3 regions of the Umezawaea sp. genome follow, and region 1 is predicted to be linked to each of the others. Evidence: riboswitches for the same ligand, from Rfam matches in the RefSeq annotation. Region 1 holds a riboswitch; each other region holds the start of a gene.
What was found. Region 1 has a riboswitch for cobalamin ahead of AC156L_RS07275 (ribonucleoside-diphosphate reductase subunit alpha). Riboswitches for the same ligand answer to the same signal wherever they lie in the genome.
Positions count from the first base shown of each region.

Region 2: it holds a riboswitch for cobalamin, as region 1 does, so the genes downstream of both, AC156L_RS01740 (putative cobaltochelatase) here and AC156L_RS07275 (ribonucleoside-diphosphate reductase subunit alpha) in region 1, are expected to answer to the same signal.
Region 3: it holds a riboswitch for cobalamin, as region 1 does, so the genes downstream of both, AC156L_RS25255 (CbtB domain-containing protein) here and AC156L_RS07275 (ribonucleoside-diphosphate reductase subunit alpha) in region 1, are expected to answer to the same signal.

Region 1 covers NZ_DBNGPQ010000041.1:108,297-114,158, forward strand. The annotation lists gene AC156L_RS07275 (ribonucleoside-diphosphate reductase subunit alpha) at 1-2,700, opposite strand, end outside; cobalamin riboswitch at 2,941-3,154, opposite strand; gene AC156L_RS07280 (hypothetical protein) at 3,277-3,423, shown strand; gene AC156L_RS07285 (DUF998 domain-containing protein) at 3,485-4,219, shown strand; gene AC156L_RS07290 (hypothetical protein) at 4,168-4,575, shown strand; gene AC156L_RS07295 (DUF4230 domain-containing protein) at 4,629-5,276, shown strand; gene AC156L_RS07300 (condensation domain-containing protein) at 5,331-5,708, shown strand; gene AC156L_RS07305 (cellulase family glycosylhydrolase) at 5,834-5,862, shown strand, end outside.
Region 2 covers NZ_DBNGPQ010000011.1:4,300-10,161, forward strand. The annotation lists gene AC156L_RS01725 (cytochrome P450) at 1-645, shown strand, start outside; gene AC156L_RS01730 (quinone oxidoreductase family protein) at 642-1,607, opposite strand; gene AC156L_RS01735 (TetR/AcrR family transcriptional regulator) at 1,702-2,286, shown strand; cobalamin riboswitch at 2,245-2,385, shown strand; gene AC156L_RS01740 (putative cobaltochelatase) at 2,425-4,398, shown strand; gene cobO (cob(I)yrinic acid a,c-diamide adenosyltransferase) at 4,408-5,022, shown strand; gene AC156L_RS01750 (cobyrinic acid a,c-diamide synthase CobB) at 5,016-5,862, shown strand, end outside.
Region 3 covers NZ_DBNGPQ010000109.1:78,040-83,901, forward strand. The annotation lists gene AC156L_RS25225 (phosphoribosyl-ATP diphosphatase) at 1-64, opposite strand, end outside; gene AC156L_RS25230 (TetR/AcrR family transcriptional regulator) at 223-837, shown strand; gene AC156L_RS25235 (hypothetical protein) at 879-1,112, opposite strand; gene AC156L_RS25240 (GlxA family transcriptional regulator) at 1,199-2,161, shown strand; gene AC156L_RS25245 (alpha/beta hydrolase) at 2,163-2,924, shown strand; gene AC156L_RS25250 ((2Fe-2S)-binding protein) at 2,978-3,646, shown strand; cobalamin riboswitch at 3,733-3,907, shown strand; gene AC156L_RS25255 (CbtB domain-containing protein) at 3,941-4,126, shown strand; gene AC156L_RS25260 (CbtA family protein) at 4,138-4,893, shown strand; gene AC156L_RS25265 (HAD family hydrolase) at 4,948-5,610, opposite strand; gene metH (methionine synthase) at 5,603-5,862, opposite strand, start outside.

The DNA.
Region 1 (5,862 bases):
CCCGTCCGTGCCCCGCAGCGTCGACTTCTCCACGTGGGTCGCGCTCTGCGAGCGCAGGTAGTAGGTGGTCTTCAACCCGCGCAGCCACGCGAGCTGGTACAGCTCGTCGAGCTTCCGCCCGCTGGGCCGGTCGATGTAGAGGTTCAGCGACTGGGCCTGGTCGATCCACTTCTGCCGCCGGGCCCCAGCCTCGACCAGCCACTTCGAGTCCAGCTCGAACGCCGTGGCGTACAGCGCCTTCAGCTCGTCCGGGATCCGCTCGATCGGGGACAGGCTGCCGTCGTAGTACTTGAGGTCGCTCACCATCACCTCGTCCCACAGGCCGCGCGCCTTCAGGTCGCGGATCAGGTCCGGGTTCACGACGGTGAAGTCGCCCGACATGTTCGACTTCACGTACAGGTTGCGGTAGAGCGGCTCGATCGACTGGTTCACGCCGCAGATGTTCGCGATCGTCGCCGTGGGCGCGATGGCCATCACGTTCGAGTTCCGCATCCCCACCGCGAGCACCCGCTCCCGCACCGGCGCCCAGTCCAGGGCGGACGACCGGTCCAGCTCCAGGTCGGCGCCGCGGGTGGCGGCCAGCAGCGAGATCGAGTCGAACGGCAGGATCCCCCGCGACCACAGCGAACCCTCGTAGGACTCGTACGCCCCGCGCTCGGCCGCCAGGTCCGCCGACGCCGAGATCGCGTAGTAGCTGATCTCCTCCGTGCTCCGGTCCGCGAACTCCACGGCCGCGTCCGACCCCATCGCGATCCGCAGCGCGAACAGCGCGTCCTGGAACCCCATGAGCCCCAGCCCGACCGGCCGGTGCCGCATGTTCGCCCGCCGGGCCTCGGGGATCGTGTAGTGGTTCACGTCGATCACGTTGTCGAGCATCCGCACGGCGGTCCGCACGGTCTTCTCCAGCCGCGCGCTGTCGATCCCGTCGGGGCCGGTGTGCCGGGCCAGGTTCACCGACCCGAGGTTGCAGACCGCGACCTCGTCGAGGTCGGTGTTCAGCGTGATCTCGGTGCACAGGTTGGACGAGTGCACGACACCGGAGTGCTGCTGCGGCGACCGCAGGTTGCACGGGTCCTTGAACGTGATCCACGGGTGCCCGGTCTCGAACAGCATGGTCAGCATCCGCCGCCACAGGTCGGCGGCCCTGAGCCGCCGGAACACCTTCACCTCGCCGCGGTCCGCCGCGGCCTCGTACTCCCGGTACCGCGCGGCGAACGCGTCGCCGAACAGGTCGTGCAGGTCCGGGACCTCGTCGGGGGAGAACAGGGTCCAGTCGCCACCGGACCGGACGCGGCGCACGAACTCGTCCGGCACCCAGTTCGCGGTGTTCATGTCGTGCGTGCGGCGGCGCTCGTCACCGGTGTTCTTGCGCAGGTCGAGGAACTCCTCGACGTCGATGTGCCACGTCTCCAGGTACGCGCACACCGCGCCCTTGCGCTTGCCGCCCTGGTTCACCGCGACGGCGGTGTCGTTAACGATCTTCAGGAACGGCACCACGCCCTGCGACTTGCCGTTCGTGCCCTTGATGTGGGCGCCGATCCCGCGGACCGGGGTCCAGTCGTTGCCCAGCCCGCCGGCGAACTTCGACAGCAGCGCGTTGTTGCTGATCCCGTGGAAGATGCCCTGGAGGTCGTCGTCCACCGTCGTCAGGAAGCACGACGACAGCTGGGGCCGGGTGGTGCCCGCGTTGAACAGCGTGGGCGTGGAGCACATGAAGTCGAACGACGACAGCAGTTCGTAGAACTCGACCGCCCGCGCCTCGCGGTCGTCCTCGCGCAGCGCGAGACCCATCGCCACGCGCATGAAGAACGCCTGCGGCAGCTCGTAGCGGTTCTCGTCGCTGTGCAGGAAGTACCGGTCGTAGAGCACCTGCAACCCGAGGAACTGGAACGCCAGGTCGCGGTCGGGCAGCAGGGCCGCGCCGAGCCGGGCCAGGTCGAACTCCTCCAGCAGCGGGTCGAGCTGCCCCAGTTCGACCCCGCGCCGCACGAAGGCGGCGAAGTAGTCCGGGTAGCGCACCGACATCTCGGCGTGGTTGGCCTCGTCGTCCTCGCCCGCGAGGAACGTCAGGGCCTCCCCGCGCAGCCCGTCCAGCAGCAGCCGGGCGCTGACCAGCGAGTAGTCCGGATCGATCTCGACCATCGTGCGCGCGGACAGGACGGGCGCGACGGCCAGCTCGGCGCGGGTGATGCCGTCGTAGAGGTTGCGGCGGGTCTCCGCCAGCACGGCTTCGGCCGACGTCGCGGGCAGTCCGGCGCACGCCTCGGAGACGACCAGCTCGAGCCGGTCGTCGTCCAGCGGCTCGACCCGGCCGTCCGGGTGCCGCACGGTCAGCGACGGCCGCACGGGGGTGGTGGCGGGCTGGGCCGAGCGGGCCTTCGCGCACTCCTCGCGGTACAGCACGTAGGCGCGGGCGACCCCGTGGTGCCCGTCGCGCATGAGCACGAGTTCGACCTGGTCCTGGATCTGCTCGACGTGCACGCCGCGGTCCGGTCCGGCCTGCCCGAGGAGCTTCTCCCCGACCTGGCGGGTGATCTCGGCGACCAGTTCGCGCACCCGCTGCGAACCGGCCTTCTCCGCTCCTTCGACGGCGTGGAAGGCCTTCGCCACGGCCGTGGCGATCTTCGTCGGGTCGAACTGCGACACCGTTCCGTCGCGGCCGATCACCGGGACTTGAACGGGTGAACCTGTCAGGGGCATGACTCTCCACGGGGGTCGAGGGCGTGCGGGAGCGCCCGGCGAGCGGTGCTCGACGGTCGGGGACGAGGGTGCGCGGAGGGTCAGCCGTCGGGGCTGGGGTGCGACTTCACGGCTCTCTCCTCGCGAGCTCGGTGGACACCCGGCGACCGGGGGTGGGAGCGGCGCGAGGCAGCGCGGCACCGGGGTGCCGACAGCCGTCCGCGCGCGCCCTCCCTCGGGGCACCGGGGTGGTGCGCGCAGGCCGCGCGCACGCTGGTGGCAGGTCTTCGGACTCGCGGGCACTCCGGCTCTCGCCGGCGGACCTACTGGCCGTCGCTTCCCGGACTCGCGTCCAGTGCTTCATGACGGCGGTCGTTCCCGCTCACCGCTGCGGGGCAGCTCCGGATTCGCACCGGATTCCCTCTTGCCTCACCCGCGGTCGGACCGCGGGTGAACCATCAGCGCGTTGGATACTACATGTGGGGGTAGGGCTCGTCGCACGGCCCAACATGGTCTTTGTTGCACATGTCATGCGATACGGTGACGAGGCAGGGTGATCAGCAAGCGGGGGCGTGGCGGATGGGTGACGGTGATCGGGTGGGACCGCGGGTCGCCGTCGCGGCCGGGGTCGCGGGCGCGCTCGCCGCGGGGTCGCTGGTCGTCGGCGCGTCCCTGCCGTGGCTGACGGGAGGGCTCGCGGTGGCGGCCGTCGTGGCGCTGAGGCTGGCCAGGTCGCGCGGCTAGGGGATCCTGATGGTTTGCTGAAGCGCGGAACCCCGTGTCCGGTCCGGGCGTTCTGCCGGTCGTGACGACCGCAGAGCTGACGAGAACGAGCGCCCTCTCCCGTGTGGTCGCCGTGGGCGGGCTGGCCGCCGTCCTGACCACCATCGCCATGATCGGCTCGCTGGACGTGCGCAACGCGCTCCAGCGGCCCGGCGAACTGCGCCGCACCATCAGCCAGTACGGGCTCGGCGCCAACGCGTGGATCTTCGAGGTCGCCGTGTCGCTGCTGGCGGCCGGGTCCCTGGTCATCGTGGCGGTGCTGGTGCACCGCGGCATCACCCGCTGGTGCTCCACCGGCGCCGTCGCGCTGTCCCTGTGGTCGCTGGGACTCGCGCTCGTCGTGGCGTTCCCCAAGCAGGACTGGTCGCTGCCGACGACGTCCTCCAGCGGCAGCATCCACCGCGCCGCCAGCCTCCTGGCGTTCGTCAGCCTGCCGATCGCCGCCATCGCGCTGGCCCGGCCGTGGGTGCGGGATTCGACCTGGGGCGGCCACGCCCGGTGGACGCTGGGCCTCGGGGTCCTGTCGGTGGCGGCGTTCTCACCGCTGCTGTACGCCGTGCTGGTGCACGCTTCCGGTGGCGCGGCGTGGTGGCGGGTGTTCCCGATCGGGTACGTCGAACGGCTCCTGGTGTTCACGGAGGTGATCGCCGTCGTGACGGCCGGATTGTGGGCCCTGGCCGCGGCGAACCGCCCTAAACTGGCGGCATGGCAACGTGGGGAGACCTCGCGGCGTACGTCCGCGACCAGTACGACGTGATCTCCGAGGAGACCGACGAGATCCGCATCCTGTTCGACTTCCAGCACCTGGACGAGGAGGACGAGCGGACGCAGGTCGTCATCCTGGTGCGCGAGGTGCTGGACGAGAAGCACGAGTGGGTGCAGATCGCCTCCCCCGTCGGCCTGGCCGCGCGGTGCGACCTCCGCGGGTTCCTGGAGGAGGTCGGCAAGTCCTCCATCGCCTCCGGCGCGGCGATCATGGGGGACCACGTGGTGCTGCGCCACTCGCTGCCGCTGGAGACGTTGGACATCCACGAGTTCGTCGACCCGCTGTCGCTGCTGGCGGGTACCGCCGACCGGCTCGAAGAGGTCTTCTTCGGCGGCGACAACTACTGATACCCCCGTTCGGCCCCGCCTAACCCCGGTTCGGGAGGGGTACCCCCGCTGGCATGAAGCTTCCTTGGCGGTCCGGGTCGCGGTGGGCGTTCCGCGGTGTCGTGGCGGTGTGCCTGGTGGTGGTGGCCGCCGCGGCGCTCCAGCTCGTCGGCGTGCTGCCCAAGCTCAACCCCTTCGGCACCGACACGGTCGACCGCAGCCAGCCCGCGCTGCTGCGGTCGATCAAGGACCTGAGCCAGTACCACGCCGCCTCGGGCGACTACCAGGTCGTGATCGACATCGAGAAGGACGTGCGGTTCGTGCCGGACGTGCTGGCGGGGCAGCGGACCCTGTTCGTCTCCGCGGGCACGGTCAACGCCTACGTCGACTTCGGCGGTCTCGCGGAGGACTCGATGACGGTGTCGCAGGAGAAGAAGACGGTGGACATCGCGCTGCCGAAGCCCCAGCTCGACAAGCCGAACATCAACCACGAGCGCAGCTACGTGTTCGCCCAGGAGCGGGGGCTGCTCGACCGGCTGACCAGCGTCGTGCAGGCGGCGGACCAGCAGCCGTTCTACGTGGCCGCGGAGCAGAAGATCTCCGACGCCGCCAAGGAGTCCGGCTTGCAGGCCAAGGCGGACGAGAACACCAGGAAGATGCTCGACGGCATGTTCCGCGCCCTCGGCTACGAGGTCCACTTCGTGGACGCCCCGCAGCCGTGAGTTAGGCTGTCCTAACCTAACTCTTCGTCCAAGGGTGCCCCGGTGTTCGAGTCCATGACAGTGCAGGTCCGCGCGGGACTGGGCGAACGACGGCTGACGGCCGCCGTCCGCGACGTGTTCGACCGCCACGACGAACTCCGCGAGCGCGGTGCGACGTGCGAGGTGCGGCGGATCCCCGCCCCGGAGCTGACGGGCGGGGCTCTCGTCCGCCGCGCGGAGGCGGAGGTCGCCGCGGTCTCCCGCGAGCCGGGTTCCGCGCTGTTCCGGGTGCTGTGGTTCGACGCGGGCCCGGACCGGTCCGGGAAGCTCGTGCTCCTCGTGCACCGCCGCGTGATGGCCGCGGTGCCGTGGCCCGTCCTGCTGTCCGAGCTGGTCTCGGCGTGGAACAGGGGAGCCGTCGACGCGGATCTGGCCTGCGCGCTCGACCGCTAAGTCCGAATTGGGCGTTGACGGGAGCCCACGGGTGATGGTGAGATGCTGAACACACTGATAGGAAAGTTTCTTAACCAATCAGGCTGCCGCCACCTGATCACCCGTTCCCGAGTGGGAGGCTCCCTGTGGCTATCCGTCCCCGTTGGCTCGGCGC
Region 2 (5,862 bases), on a different contig from region 1:
CACGAGCTGGCCGGTCGCGCGGGCGCGTTCCACCGCTGGCTGACCGCGCGCGTCCGAGCCGCGTCGCCCGACGGCGACGACCTGTTCGGCGCGCTGGTCGCGGCGGGCACGCCGGTCCGCGAGGCCGCGGGGCTCTGCTACTTCCTGCTGATCGCGGGCCAGGAGACGACGACGCAGCTGCTCAGCACGCTGTTCGACCGCGTGCTCCGCCACCCCGACGTGTGGCGGAGGCTGGCCGACGGCGAGCCCGGCCTGGCCGCCGCGTGCGTCGAGGAGGTGCTGCGCCGCGAACCGCCCGTCACGACGTGGCGGCGGGTGACCAGCCGTCCGGTCACGCTGTCCGGCGTCGACCTGCCCGCGGGCGCGCCGCTGCTGCTGATGCTCGCGGGCACCGGCTCGGACCCCGTCGTGTTCGCCGAGCCGGAGTCGTTCTGCCCCGGCCGGTCCGGTGCCCGCGGGCACCTCGCGTTCGGCTTCGGCAGGCACTACTGCCTGGGCGCGGGCCTGGCGCGGCTGGAGGGCGAGGTCGTGCTGCGCACGGTCGCCCGCCGCTTCCCCACCCTCCGGCTCACGTCGGTCGCCCCGCCGCCGATGCTCGGGCTGCTGTCGTTCCGCGCCCCGGTGAGCGTGCCGGTGACCGGCTAGGGGATCAGGAACGTCTTGCCCGTCGTCCTGCGCTCCTCCAGGGCGCGGTGGGCAGCCGCCGCCTCGGCCAGCGGCCACGACTCGCCGAGCACGGGCCGGAGTTCGTCGGCCGCGCCCAGCGCGAACACCTCGGCCAGCAGCCCGGCGGCGTACGCGGGGTCGCCCGCCAGGTTGCGCAGGCCGATCAGCCCGACGCCCTTGCGCACCACGTCCTTCACGGTGATGTCGGCGAACGAGCCCGACGCGGTGCCGTAGAGGACCATCCGGCCGACGCCGTCGCGCAGGAGGCCGAACGCGGACCGGGTGACGTCGCCGCCGACCGAGGACAGCGCCACGTCGACCGGTTCCAGCCGCGAAACCCAGTCGGGGCTCGTGTAGTCGGCGGTCTCGTCGGCGCCGAGCTCCTTGGCGGCGGCCAGTTTCGCGTCCCCCCGCGCGAGGGCCACGGCGACGGCGCCCGCGCGGGTGACCAGCTGCACCAGGAGGCTGCCGACACCGCCCGCGGCGGCCTCGATCAGCACGCGCTCACCGGGCTGGATCCGGGCGACGTCCACGAGACCCGCGGCGGTGACGCCCTGGAGGAACAGCGCGAGGGCCTGGCGGGCGTCGAGGCCCGCGGGCACGGGGACGGCGCCCGCGGCGGGCAGCACGGCGAGTTCCGCGTACGCGCCGCGGAGGGCGAAGCCGACCACCTCCGTGCCGACCAGGTCGGTGGACACGTCCCCGCCGACCGCGCGGACCACGCCCGTCACCTCCAGGCCGGGGACCACCGGCAGCGCGGGCTCCGGGTACCAGTCGTACAGCTCGTTCGACGCCCCCGACCGCTGGAGCGCCTCCCCGTAGTTCAGGCCGATCGCGGTCACCTCGACCAGCACCTCGCCCGGCCCGGCGACCGGGTCGGGAACCTCGTCCACCCGGAGCACCTCCGGGCCGCCGAACTCGTGGATGCGCACCGCACGCATGGAAGCCTCCCGCTGTAGCGGACCGTCGGTCCGTTTCTCTCTGGGCTACGATACGGACCAGTAGTCCGGTTCTGTCAAGTCGAGGAGGGCGGGGATGGTCGAACGGGCGGACGCGGCTCGCAACCGGGAGGCGATCCTGGCCGCGGCGATGCGGTTGATCCGGGAGCAGGGGATCGACGCGGTCTGCATGGACGACGTCGCCGCGGCGGCCGGTGTCGGCAAGGGCACGGTGTTCCGGCGGTTCGGCGACCGCGAGGGCCTGGTCGAGGCGCTCGCGCTCCAGGCTGGGGAGGGGTGGCGGGACTTCGCGACCGGGGTGCTGGCCGACGGGTCGACGAGTGCCGCCGAACGGGTGGTCTTGCTGGCGAGCAGCCTGTTCGAGCACGTCGTGGAGACGTTGCCGCTGGTGCGGGCGTTCGAGCGGGTCACGAGCAAGCGCGGTTGCGACAGCGGGTTCGAGCCCATCCGGGACGGGCTGGTCGAGCTGATGGCTCAGGTCGACCCCGGCTGCGACGCGGAGTTCCGCGCCGAGGCGCTGCTGGCGAACCTGCGCGCCGAGCACGTCCACCACCTGGTCGAGCGGTGCGGGATGCCGGTGGAGCGGGTGCGCGCGGGTGTGATCAGACTCGCCGAGGGGTTGGTCGCTGCTCCGTGGGATGCGACGATGCCAAAGCTGTAGGGGTGTGCGAGGAAGCCGGTGCGAATCCGGCGCGGTCCCGCCACTGTGACCGGGCAGGAGATCCGGGAGTCAGGAACTCGACCCCCGAGTCACCACCACCGGACACGGGCGTGGACACCCGAGGAAGGACCTCCCCGCATGACCTCGCGCTACCCCTTTTCCGCTGTCGTCGGACACGACGACCTGCGACTGGCCCTGCTGCTGAACGCCGTGCACCCCGGTATCGGCGGTGTTCTGGTCAGGGGGGAGAAGGGCACCGCGAAGTCGACGGTCGTGCGCGCGCTCGCCGCCCTGCTGCCGGAGCTGGCCGTCGTGCCGGGCTGCCGGTTCGGCTGCGACCCGCTGGTCGACACGGCCTGCCCCGACGGCCCGCACCCCGGCGACGCCGCCGAGCGCCGTCCCGCCAAGCTCGTCGAACTGCCCGTCGGCGCCACCGAGGACCGCCTGGTCGGCTCGCTGGACCTGGAGCGCGCCCTGACCGAGGGCGTCCGCGCCTACCAGCCGGGCCTGCTGGCCGCCGCGCACCGCGGCGTGCTCTACGTCGACGAGGTCAACCTCCTGCACGACCACCTCGTCGACCTGCTGCTGGACGCCGCCGCGATGGGCCGCGCGCACGTGGAGCGCGAGGGCGTCTCGATCTCGCACGCGGCGTCGTTCCTGCTGGTCGGGACGATGAACCCGGAGGAGGGTGAACTCCGGCCGCAGCTGCTCGACCGCTTCGGGCTCACGGTGGCCGTGCGGGCGTCGCGCGAGGTGGCGACGCGCGCCGAGGTCATCCGCCGCAGGCTCGCCTACGAGGCCGACCCCGAGGGCTTCGCCGCCCGCTGGGAGGCCGCGGACGCCGAGCTGGCCGAACGGATCGTGACCGCCCGCGCGGCGCTGCCGACCGTGGAACTGCCGGACTCCGAGCTGCGCCGGATCGCGGGCGTGTGCGCGGCGTTCGAGGTCGACGGGATGCGCGCCGACCTGGTCGTGGCCCGCACCGCCGCCGCGCACGCCGCGTGGCGGGGGTCCGAGGTCGTGGAGGAGTCCGACGTCGAGGCCGCCGTGCGGCTCGCGCTGCCGCACCGCAAGCGCCGCGACCCGTTCGACGAGCCGGGGCTGGAGGAGGAGCAGCTCGCCGACGCCATGCGGCAGGCGGCCGAGCACGCCGACGACGAGCCCGAGCCGGACGGTCCTCCGGAGCCCGACGGACCGGACGGCGGCGGTCAGCCCACCCCCGAGAACTCCGAGGCTCCCGAGAGCCCGGACCAGCGGCCGAACCAGGGCGGGTCCGGTGCGACGGACCGGGCCCCGGCCACCCCCGCGCCCGCGTTCCGCGCCCGGCTCCTCCAGGTGCCCGGCGTCGGCGAGGGCGCTCCCGGCAGGCGGTCGCGCGCCCGTGCCCGCACCGGCCAGGTCGTCCGCTCGTCCACCGCGGACGGGGCGGGGCTGCACGTGGTCGGCACGCTCGCCGCCGCCGCTCCGCACCAGAACTCCCGAGGCCGCAGCGGCCCCGGCCTGCTGCTGCGCGCCGGTGACGTGCGCCTGTCCGTGCGGGAGGGCAAGGAGGGCAACCTCGTCCTCTTCGTCGTGGACGCCTCCGGCTCGATGGCCGCCCGGCAGCGCATGTCCGCCGTCAGCGGCGCGGTGATCTCCCTGCTCCGCGACGCCTACCAGCGGCGGGACAAGGTCGGCGTGGTCACGTTCCGCGGCGCGGCGGCCGAGGTCGCCCTGCCCCCGACGACGTCCGTCGACGCGGCGGCGGCCAGGCTGCGCCGGATGCGCACCGGCGGCCGGACCCCGCTGGCCGACGGCCTGCTCAAGGCCCGCAGGCTGCTGGAGGTCGAACGGCTGCGCGACCCGCGGCGGCGTCCGCTGCTGGTGCTGCTCACCGACGGCCGCGCCACGTCCACCGGCGCGGGCGGCGACCCGATGCGTGACGCCCTGCGCGCGGCGGGCCTGCTGTCCGCCGACGGCACCGCGTCCGTCGTCGTCGACTGCGAGCACGGCCCGATCCGGCTCGGCCTGGCCGCGAAGGTCGCCGTCGCGCTCGACGGCGCCTGCCTGCGCCTGGAAGAACTGTCCGCCGACCAGGTCGCGGGCGTCGTCCGCGCGGCCCGCGCCGCCTAGGAGGTCACGGTGCCCCAAGGACAGCCCACCACGGTCCCGAAGGACGGCCTGACCACCCGGCAGCGGCGCAACCGGCCACTGCTGATGGTCCACACCGGCGAGATGAAGGGGAAGTCGACCGCGGCGTTCGGCCTCGCCCTGCGCGGCTGGAACCAGGGCTGGTCGATCGGCGTCTTCCAGTTCGTGAAGTCGGCGAAGTGGAAGGTCGGCGAGGAGGAGGCGTTCAAGGCGCTCGGCCGCGTGCACGAGGAGACCGGCGCGGGCGGGCCGGTCGAGTGGCACAAGATGGGCGAGGGCTGGTCCTGGACCCGCAAGCAGGGCACGGACCAGGACCACGCCACGGCCGCCCTGGAGGGCTGGCGCGAGATCTCCCGGCGGATCGCCGAGGGGGTGCACGGCCTGTACGTTCTTGATGAGTTCACCTATCCGATGCACTGGGGGTGGGTGGACGTCGACGAGGTGGTGGCCGTGCTGAGGGACAGGCCCGGTCACCAGCACGTCGTGATCACCGGCAGGTACGCCCCACCCGCCCTGCTGGACGCCGCCGACCTGGTGGTGGAGATGTCCAAGGTCAAGCACCCGATGGACGCCGGGCAGAAGGGCCAGAAGGGGATCGAGTGGTGAATCGGCTGGTGGTCGCCGCCCCCGCGTCGGGCAGCGGCAAGACCACCGTGGCGACCGGGTTGATGGCCGCCCTGCGCCGCTCCGGCAGCAGGGTCGCGCCGTTCAAGGTCGGCCCCGACTACATCGACGCCGGCTACCACGGCATCGCGACCGGCCTGCCCGGCCGCAACCTCGACACCGTGATGGTGGGCGAGCAGAAGGTCGCGAGCCTGTTCGTCCACGGGTCGCGCGGCACGGACATCGCCGTCGTCGAGGGCGTGATGGGCCTGTTCGACGGGCGGGTCGACACCGAGGGCGTCGGGTCGACCGCGCACGTCGCGAAGCTGCTGGCCGCGCCCGTGCTGTTCGTGGTCGACGCGCGCGGCCAGTCCCGCAGCCTCGCCGCGCTGCTGCACGGGTTCCGCGGCTACGACCCGACCGTGCGGATCGGCGGCGTCATCCTCAACCAGGTCGGCTCCGAGCGGCACGAGCAGGTGCTGCGCAGCGCGTGCGCCGAGGTCGGCCTGGAGGTCATGGGGGTGCTGCCGCGCGACCCGGCGTTCTCGCTGCCGTCGCGGCACCTCGGGCTGATCACGGCCGCCGAGCACGGGCCGGAGGCGCTGGCCGCCGTGGACGCCATCGCGGCGGCCGTGGCCAAGCACGTCGACCTGGACGCCGTCCGCAGGCTCGCCGCCGTCGCGCCCGCGATGGCCGTGCCGGCGTGGAGCGCGCAGGCCGAGGTCGAGGAGCCGGTCACCGGGTCGCCGGTCGTCGCCGTCGCGGGCGGGGCCGCGTTCACCTTCGGCTACGCCGAGCACGTCGAACTCCTGCGCGCCGCGGGCGCCGACGTGGTGACGGTGG
Region 3 (5,862 bases), on a different contig from region 1:
ACCCCTCTGGCTTGGTGTGGGCGCGCTCGCTGAGTTCCGCGAACAGCTCGTCGAAGGTCTTCACGAGCGGGAATCCTCCCACCCCGCGCCCGGACGCAGTGCATCTGGGCACGAATGTCCACCCAGTGGACTGACGGGGTACACCTCCGCGCGACCGGGGGAGGTCGTCTTGCACTCCGCGCAATCTTGCACAGCGGGCAAGATCGGCACTATCGTGGCGCGATGACGACCCCACCACTCGGCCTGCGGGACCAGAAGAAGTCGGCCAGGCGAGAAGCGATGATCCGGGCGGCCGTGCGGCTCGCGGTGGAGCGCGGCGTGGAGAACGCCCTGATCGAGGACATCACCGCGGCGGCAGGGGTGTCGCACCGCACGTTCAGCAACTACTTCGGCGGCAAGGCGGAGGCCATCGCCGCCAGGCACCTCGACCGGGCGCGCGGGGTCGCCGAGGTGCTGCGGGGCCGTCCGGCGTCCGAGCCGCTGTGGGACGCCATCACCTACGCGGCGCTCTCGCCGTACCGGGCGGACCGCAAGAGCCCCGATCCGGAGTGGACGGCCAGCATCCGGCTGATGACGAGCGAACCGAGCCTGCTCGGGGAGTTCCTCAAGACGAACGCGATCGCCGAGCGCGAGCTGGCCGAGGTGGTGGCGGAGCGGACCGGCACCAGGGTCGGGCGCGACCTGTACCCGCGACTGGTGGCGGCGACGGTGTGGGCGGCGGTCGAGGTGGCGACGGACAAGTGGCTCACCACCGCGAAGCCCGCGCCGATCACCCAGCTCGTGCGCAACGCGCTGCGCCAGGTGGCCGCGGGCCTGCCGGACCCGTCGGCGGAGTAGTGCGGTGCGCCGAGCCCCGTCACCGGGCCCGGCGCACCGGGTCAGACCGGGAGACCGGCACGGCGGACGACCAGCACGCGGCGGTCGCGCGCGGTGGCGGCGCGCTCGGCGGGGGGCGCGACCCGCAGGTCGGCGGCCACCCGCTGGAGGTCCCGGTCGAGGACGTCGGAGCTGCCCGCCAGCCGCGGACGCGGCCCGGACCGGCCGCTCGTGCGGCGCTCCAGGCCGTAGCCCACCAGCGCCAGGACTGCGAGGACGATCAGTGCGCTTGTCATGGCACTAAGTGTTCGCTGCACAACATCCCGCCAACAGTGGCAGCTCTGACGTTGTGCGACAAAATCCTGCCAACTATGCTGGGGCGATGCTGAACACCGTCGCGTGCGTCCTGATCGACGGCGTCGAGACGTTCGAGTTCGGGCTCATCTGCGAGGTCTTCGGCGTCGACCGCACCGCGGACGGCGTTCCGCCGATCGAGTTCCGGGTGTGCGGCGAGGAGCCGGGCGCGCCGCTGGGCACGAAGGTCGGCGTCACCATCACCCCCTCGCTGGGCCTGGACGCGCTCGTCGGCGCCGACCTGGTCGCCGTCCCCGCGTTCACCATCCGCGACGAGTACCCGCCCGCCGTCCTGCGGGCGCTCCGCGACGCCGCCGACGCGGGCGCGACCCTCCTCTCGGTGTGCAGCGGCGGATTCCTGCTCGGCGCGGCGGGACTGCTCGACGGACGGCGCTGCACCGCCCACTGGCGCGAGAAGGAGAACTTCGCCGAGCGGTTCCCGCTCGCCAGGCTCGACCCCGACGTGCTGTTCGTCGACGACGGCAACATCATCACCAGCGCGGGCACCGCGTCCGGCATCGACGCCTGCCTGCACCTCGTGCGCCGCGAACACGGCTCGGCCGTCGCCACCGCCATCGCCCGCCGCATGGTCGTCGCCCCGCAGCGCGACGGCGGCCAGCGCCAGTACGTCGAACTCCCGGTGCCGGACTGCACGGCCGACAGCCTCTCCCCGCTGCTCACCTGGATGCTCAAGCACCTCGACACCGAGCACGCGGTGGCGGACCTGGCGCGGCGCGCCACGCTGTCCGAGCGCACGTTCGCCCGCCGCTTCGTCGCGGAGACGGGCACGACCCCGCACCGCTGGCTCACCGCCCAGCGCGTGCTGCGCGCCCGGCAACTGCTGGAGGACACCGACTTCGGCATCGACGACGTCGCCAGGCACAGCGGGTTCGGCACGGCCGCGCTGCTGCGCCACCACTTCAACCGCGCGGTCGGCGTGACGCCGAACGACTACCGCCGCACGTTCGCCCACCGCCCCGCGGAGGCCTGACGTGTGGCGCCTCGCGGTGGCCGCACTGGTGCCCGTGGTCCTCGTCGGCGCGCTCTGGGTGTTCCAGCGCCACCTGGTCTACTTCCCGGACGACACCGCCCCGGCGCTCGCGCCCGGTGCTCGGCCGGTCGTGCTGCGCACGTCCGACGGCCTGGACCTCGGCGCGTGGCACTTCCCCGGCCCCGGTCGCACGGTCCTCGTGGCGCAGGGCAACGCGGGCGACCGGGGGGACCGCGTCCCGCTGGCGGCGGCGCTGGTGGACGCGGGGTTCGCGGTCCTGCTGTTCGACTACCGAGGCTACGGCGGCAACCCCGGCAGCCCCACCGAGGAGGGCTTGGCGCTGGACGTGCGCGCGGCCCACCGGTACCTGCTGGACTCCGGCGTCACCCCCGACCGGATGCTGTACTTCGGCGAGAGCCTGGGCGCCGCGGTCGTCGCCGAGCTGGCCGTGGAACACCCGCCCGCGGGCCTGCTCCTGCGCTCACCGTTCGTCGACCTCGCCTCGGCCGGACGCGTGCACCACCCGTACCTGCCGGTCGGCCTGCTGCTGCGCGACCGCTTCCCGGTGGCCGAGCACGTCGCCAGGGCGGGGGTGCCGACGACGGTCGTGTACGGCACCGCCGACACCGTGGTGCCGCCTCCGTTGAGCCTGGTCGTCGCGCGGGCGGCGCGCGCCTCGGTGGTCGCGGTCGACGCCGACCACAACGACCGCGTGCTGCTCGACGGCACGGCACTGGTCGACGCGGTGGTCGCGCTGGGGTAGCCCCCGCCGACGGGCGGCTGAAGGCGCGGGTGGTGGCCGGGTAGCTTCGGGGCGTGTCGGAATTCGCCAGGGTGCTGGCCACACTGCGGCAGGCGCGTGGCATCAGTCCGTTCTTCGTGCTCGACGTCGGCAGGCCCGACTCGACCTGGGCCTCCGGTGAGGCGCTGCTCGACGGCGGGCCGGCTCTGGGGGACGCGCTCGACGCCATCGGCGTGCGGTACCGGACGGCGGAGCGGAGGGTGGCCGCGTCCCTGTTCTTCCTGAGCTACACGGCTCGGCTGCTGTGCCCGGTGGTGGCCGCGCACGTGCTCGGCGGTGCGGTGCCGGACGTCCGGCCCGCGAACGTGTGGTGGCGGTACTCCCCCGAAAGCGGTGTGCAGGTGCGGTTGGCCGACCCGGTCACCCGGCCGGGGGTGGTCGAGGCGATGGCGCCCGTGGTCGACGCGATCCGCCGGGAGAGCGGGGTGGCGGCCGGGCTGCTGTGGGGGAACGCGGTGTCGTCCGCGGCGGGTGGGCTGCGGACGTTGGCCCGGTCCGGGACGGCGAGCGCCGAGGAGTGCCTCGCGGTGGGGGCCGCGCTGTTCGCGGAGCCGCCGCTGCGGGGAGCGGGCGAGTTCGTGCCGTTCCCCGGCGAGGTGGTGTTCCGGCGGCGCAGCTGCTGCCTCTACTACCGGTTGGACGGTGGCGGGACGTGCGGGGACTGCCCGCTGCCCGCGAGGTAGCGCCCGTCGCGGTGGTGACTGTCCGTTCGCCGAGGTGGCGCACACGACAACTCGTCTGGTCGGTTGTGCCGGAGCACGTGGGACCTTTACGGTTCCACCGCCGCAGTGGACGGGAAGCCGGTGTGAATCCGGCGCGGTCCTCGCCACTGTGACCGGGTAGCGACCCCGCCGGGAACGTCACTGGCAGAAGAGTTCTGCTGGGAAGACGCGGGCTAGCGGTGACCTGGGAGTCAGGAGACCGGCTGCGGCGCCGAGTACACCGTTGACCTTCCACGAGGTATGGAGGAGCCCGTCATGACGAGCCCCGCACTGACACCGTCCACCACCGTGCCCAAATGGGCGTTCGCCGTCGCACTCGTGGCCCTGATCGTCGCCTGGGTCGTCCTCCAGGAGAACGGTGTCGCGCTGGGCGCTACCGCCGAGACGGTCCACGAGTTCTTCCACGACGGACGCCACGCCCTCGGCGTCCCGTGCCACTAGGCGGCGCCCGCATGGCAACCACCTACACCGGACTGCTGACCCGCGGTGTGGCCGCGGGCGGCATCGCCGGGCTCGCGGCGGGACTCGTGGGCCTGTTCGTCGTCGAGGTGCCGATCCGCGCCGCGCTGGCGGTCGAGGAGGCCCGCGCGGCGGCCGAGCACGTCGAGGGTGACGCGCACGAGCACGGCGAGCTGTTCAGCCGGGGCACCCAGGTCTTCGGCGGCGTGCTGGCCGCGGTCGTCGTCGGTCTCGCGGTCGGCGCGCTGTTCGCGACGGTCTTCGCCTGCACGCGGCGCTGGTTCACCGACGGGCAGCCGTTCTTCCGCAGCGCGACGCTGGGGTTGGCGGCGTTCGGGGTCGCGGCGCTGCTGCCCGCGGTCAAGTACCCGGCGAACCCGCCCGCCGTCGGCGACCCGTCGACGGTCGACTACCGGACGGGCCTGTACCTCGGGCTCATCGTCGCGGGCATCGCGGTCGCGTACGGGGCGAGCTTCCTCGCCTCGCGGCTCGGCCACCTGGCCGCGCCGGTGCGCGCCACGGCGGTGCTGCTCGCGACGGTCGCCGCGGTGACGGTCCTGCTGCTGGTGTTCCCGCCGCCGCCGGACGCCGTGCCCGCCGACATGCCGTCGAGCGTCCTCTGGGACTTCCGCCTCGCCTCGCTGGCCGAGACGGCGACCCTGTGGATCGGGCTCGGCGTGGCGTTCGGACTGCTGATCGACCCGGCGGTCCGCCGCACCACGAAGATCAGGTCGGTCACGGCCGTCTGAGCACGGGGTGGGAGGGGAGCCCCACGAGGAAGGGCTCCCCTCCCACCACCGGCGTCACAGCGCGGACAGCACGTCCAGGTCCACACCCACGAGCGACTCGCGGAACACCCGCCGCTCCCCCGGCTCGACCTCCACGTCGCACGGCACGACGAGCACCGTGCAGCCCGCGGCGACGGCGGAGGCCACACCGGTCGGCGAGTCCTCGATCGCGACGCACGCGGTCGGCTCGACGCCGAGCAGCCGGGCGGCCTTCAGGTAGGGCTCGGGCAGCGGCTTGTTGAGGCCGTCGACCTCGTCCCCGCACACCGTCACGTCGAACAGCTCGCGGCCGATCGTGTCGAGCGCGACCTCGGTCAGCGCCCGCTCGGTCGACGTCACCAGCGCCATCGGCACGCCCGAGTCCCGCACGGCGCGCAGCGCGTCCACCGCGCCCGGCCGCCACGGCAGGCCCGCGCGGAACACCTCCTCGGTGCGGCGGGCGATCCACGCGGCGGCGTCGGTCAGGTCCTCCCGCGTCGGCTCGACACCGACGTCGCCGTAGAGCAGCGCCAGCGTGGTGGGGACGTTCGAGCCCACCATCGCCTGCCGCGTCGCGAGCGACAGCGTGCCTCCCAGCTTCTCCGCGTACTCGTAGAGCGGGATGTCCCACAGCTTCTCGGAGTCGAGCAGGGTGCCGTCCATGTCCCAGAGGACACCGGCGGGTCGACCATCAGACATTGAAGTACTTCGCTTCCGGGTGGTGCGCGACGAACGCGTCGGTGGACTGCTCGGGGTGCAGCTGGAGTTCCTCGGACAGCACGACGCCGATCCGGTCGGGTTCCAGGAGTTCGACGACCTTCGCGCGGTCCTCCATCTCCGGGCAGGCGCCGTAGCCGAACGAGTAGCGGGCGCCGCGGTAGCCGAGCTTGAAGAACTGCTCGACGTCGGCGGGGTCCTCGGCGGAGACCGGGCCGCCGTCGGGCCAGCGCA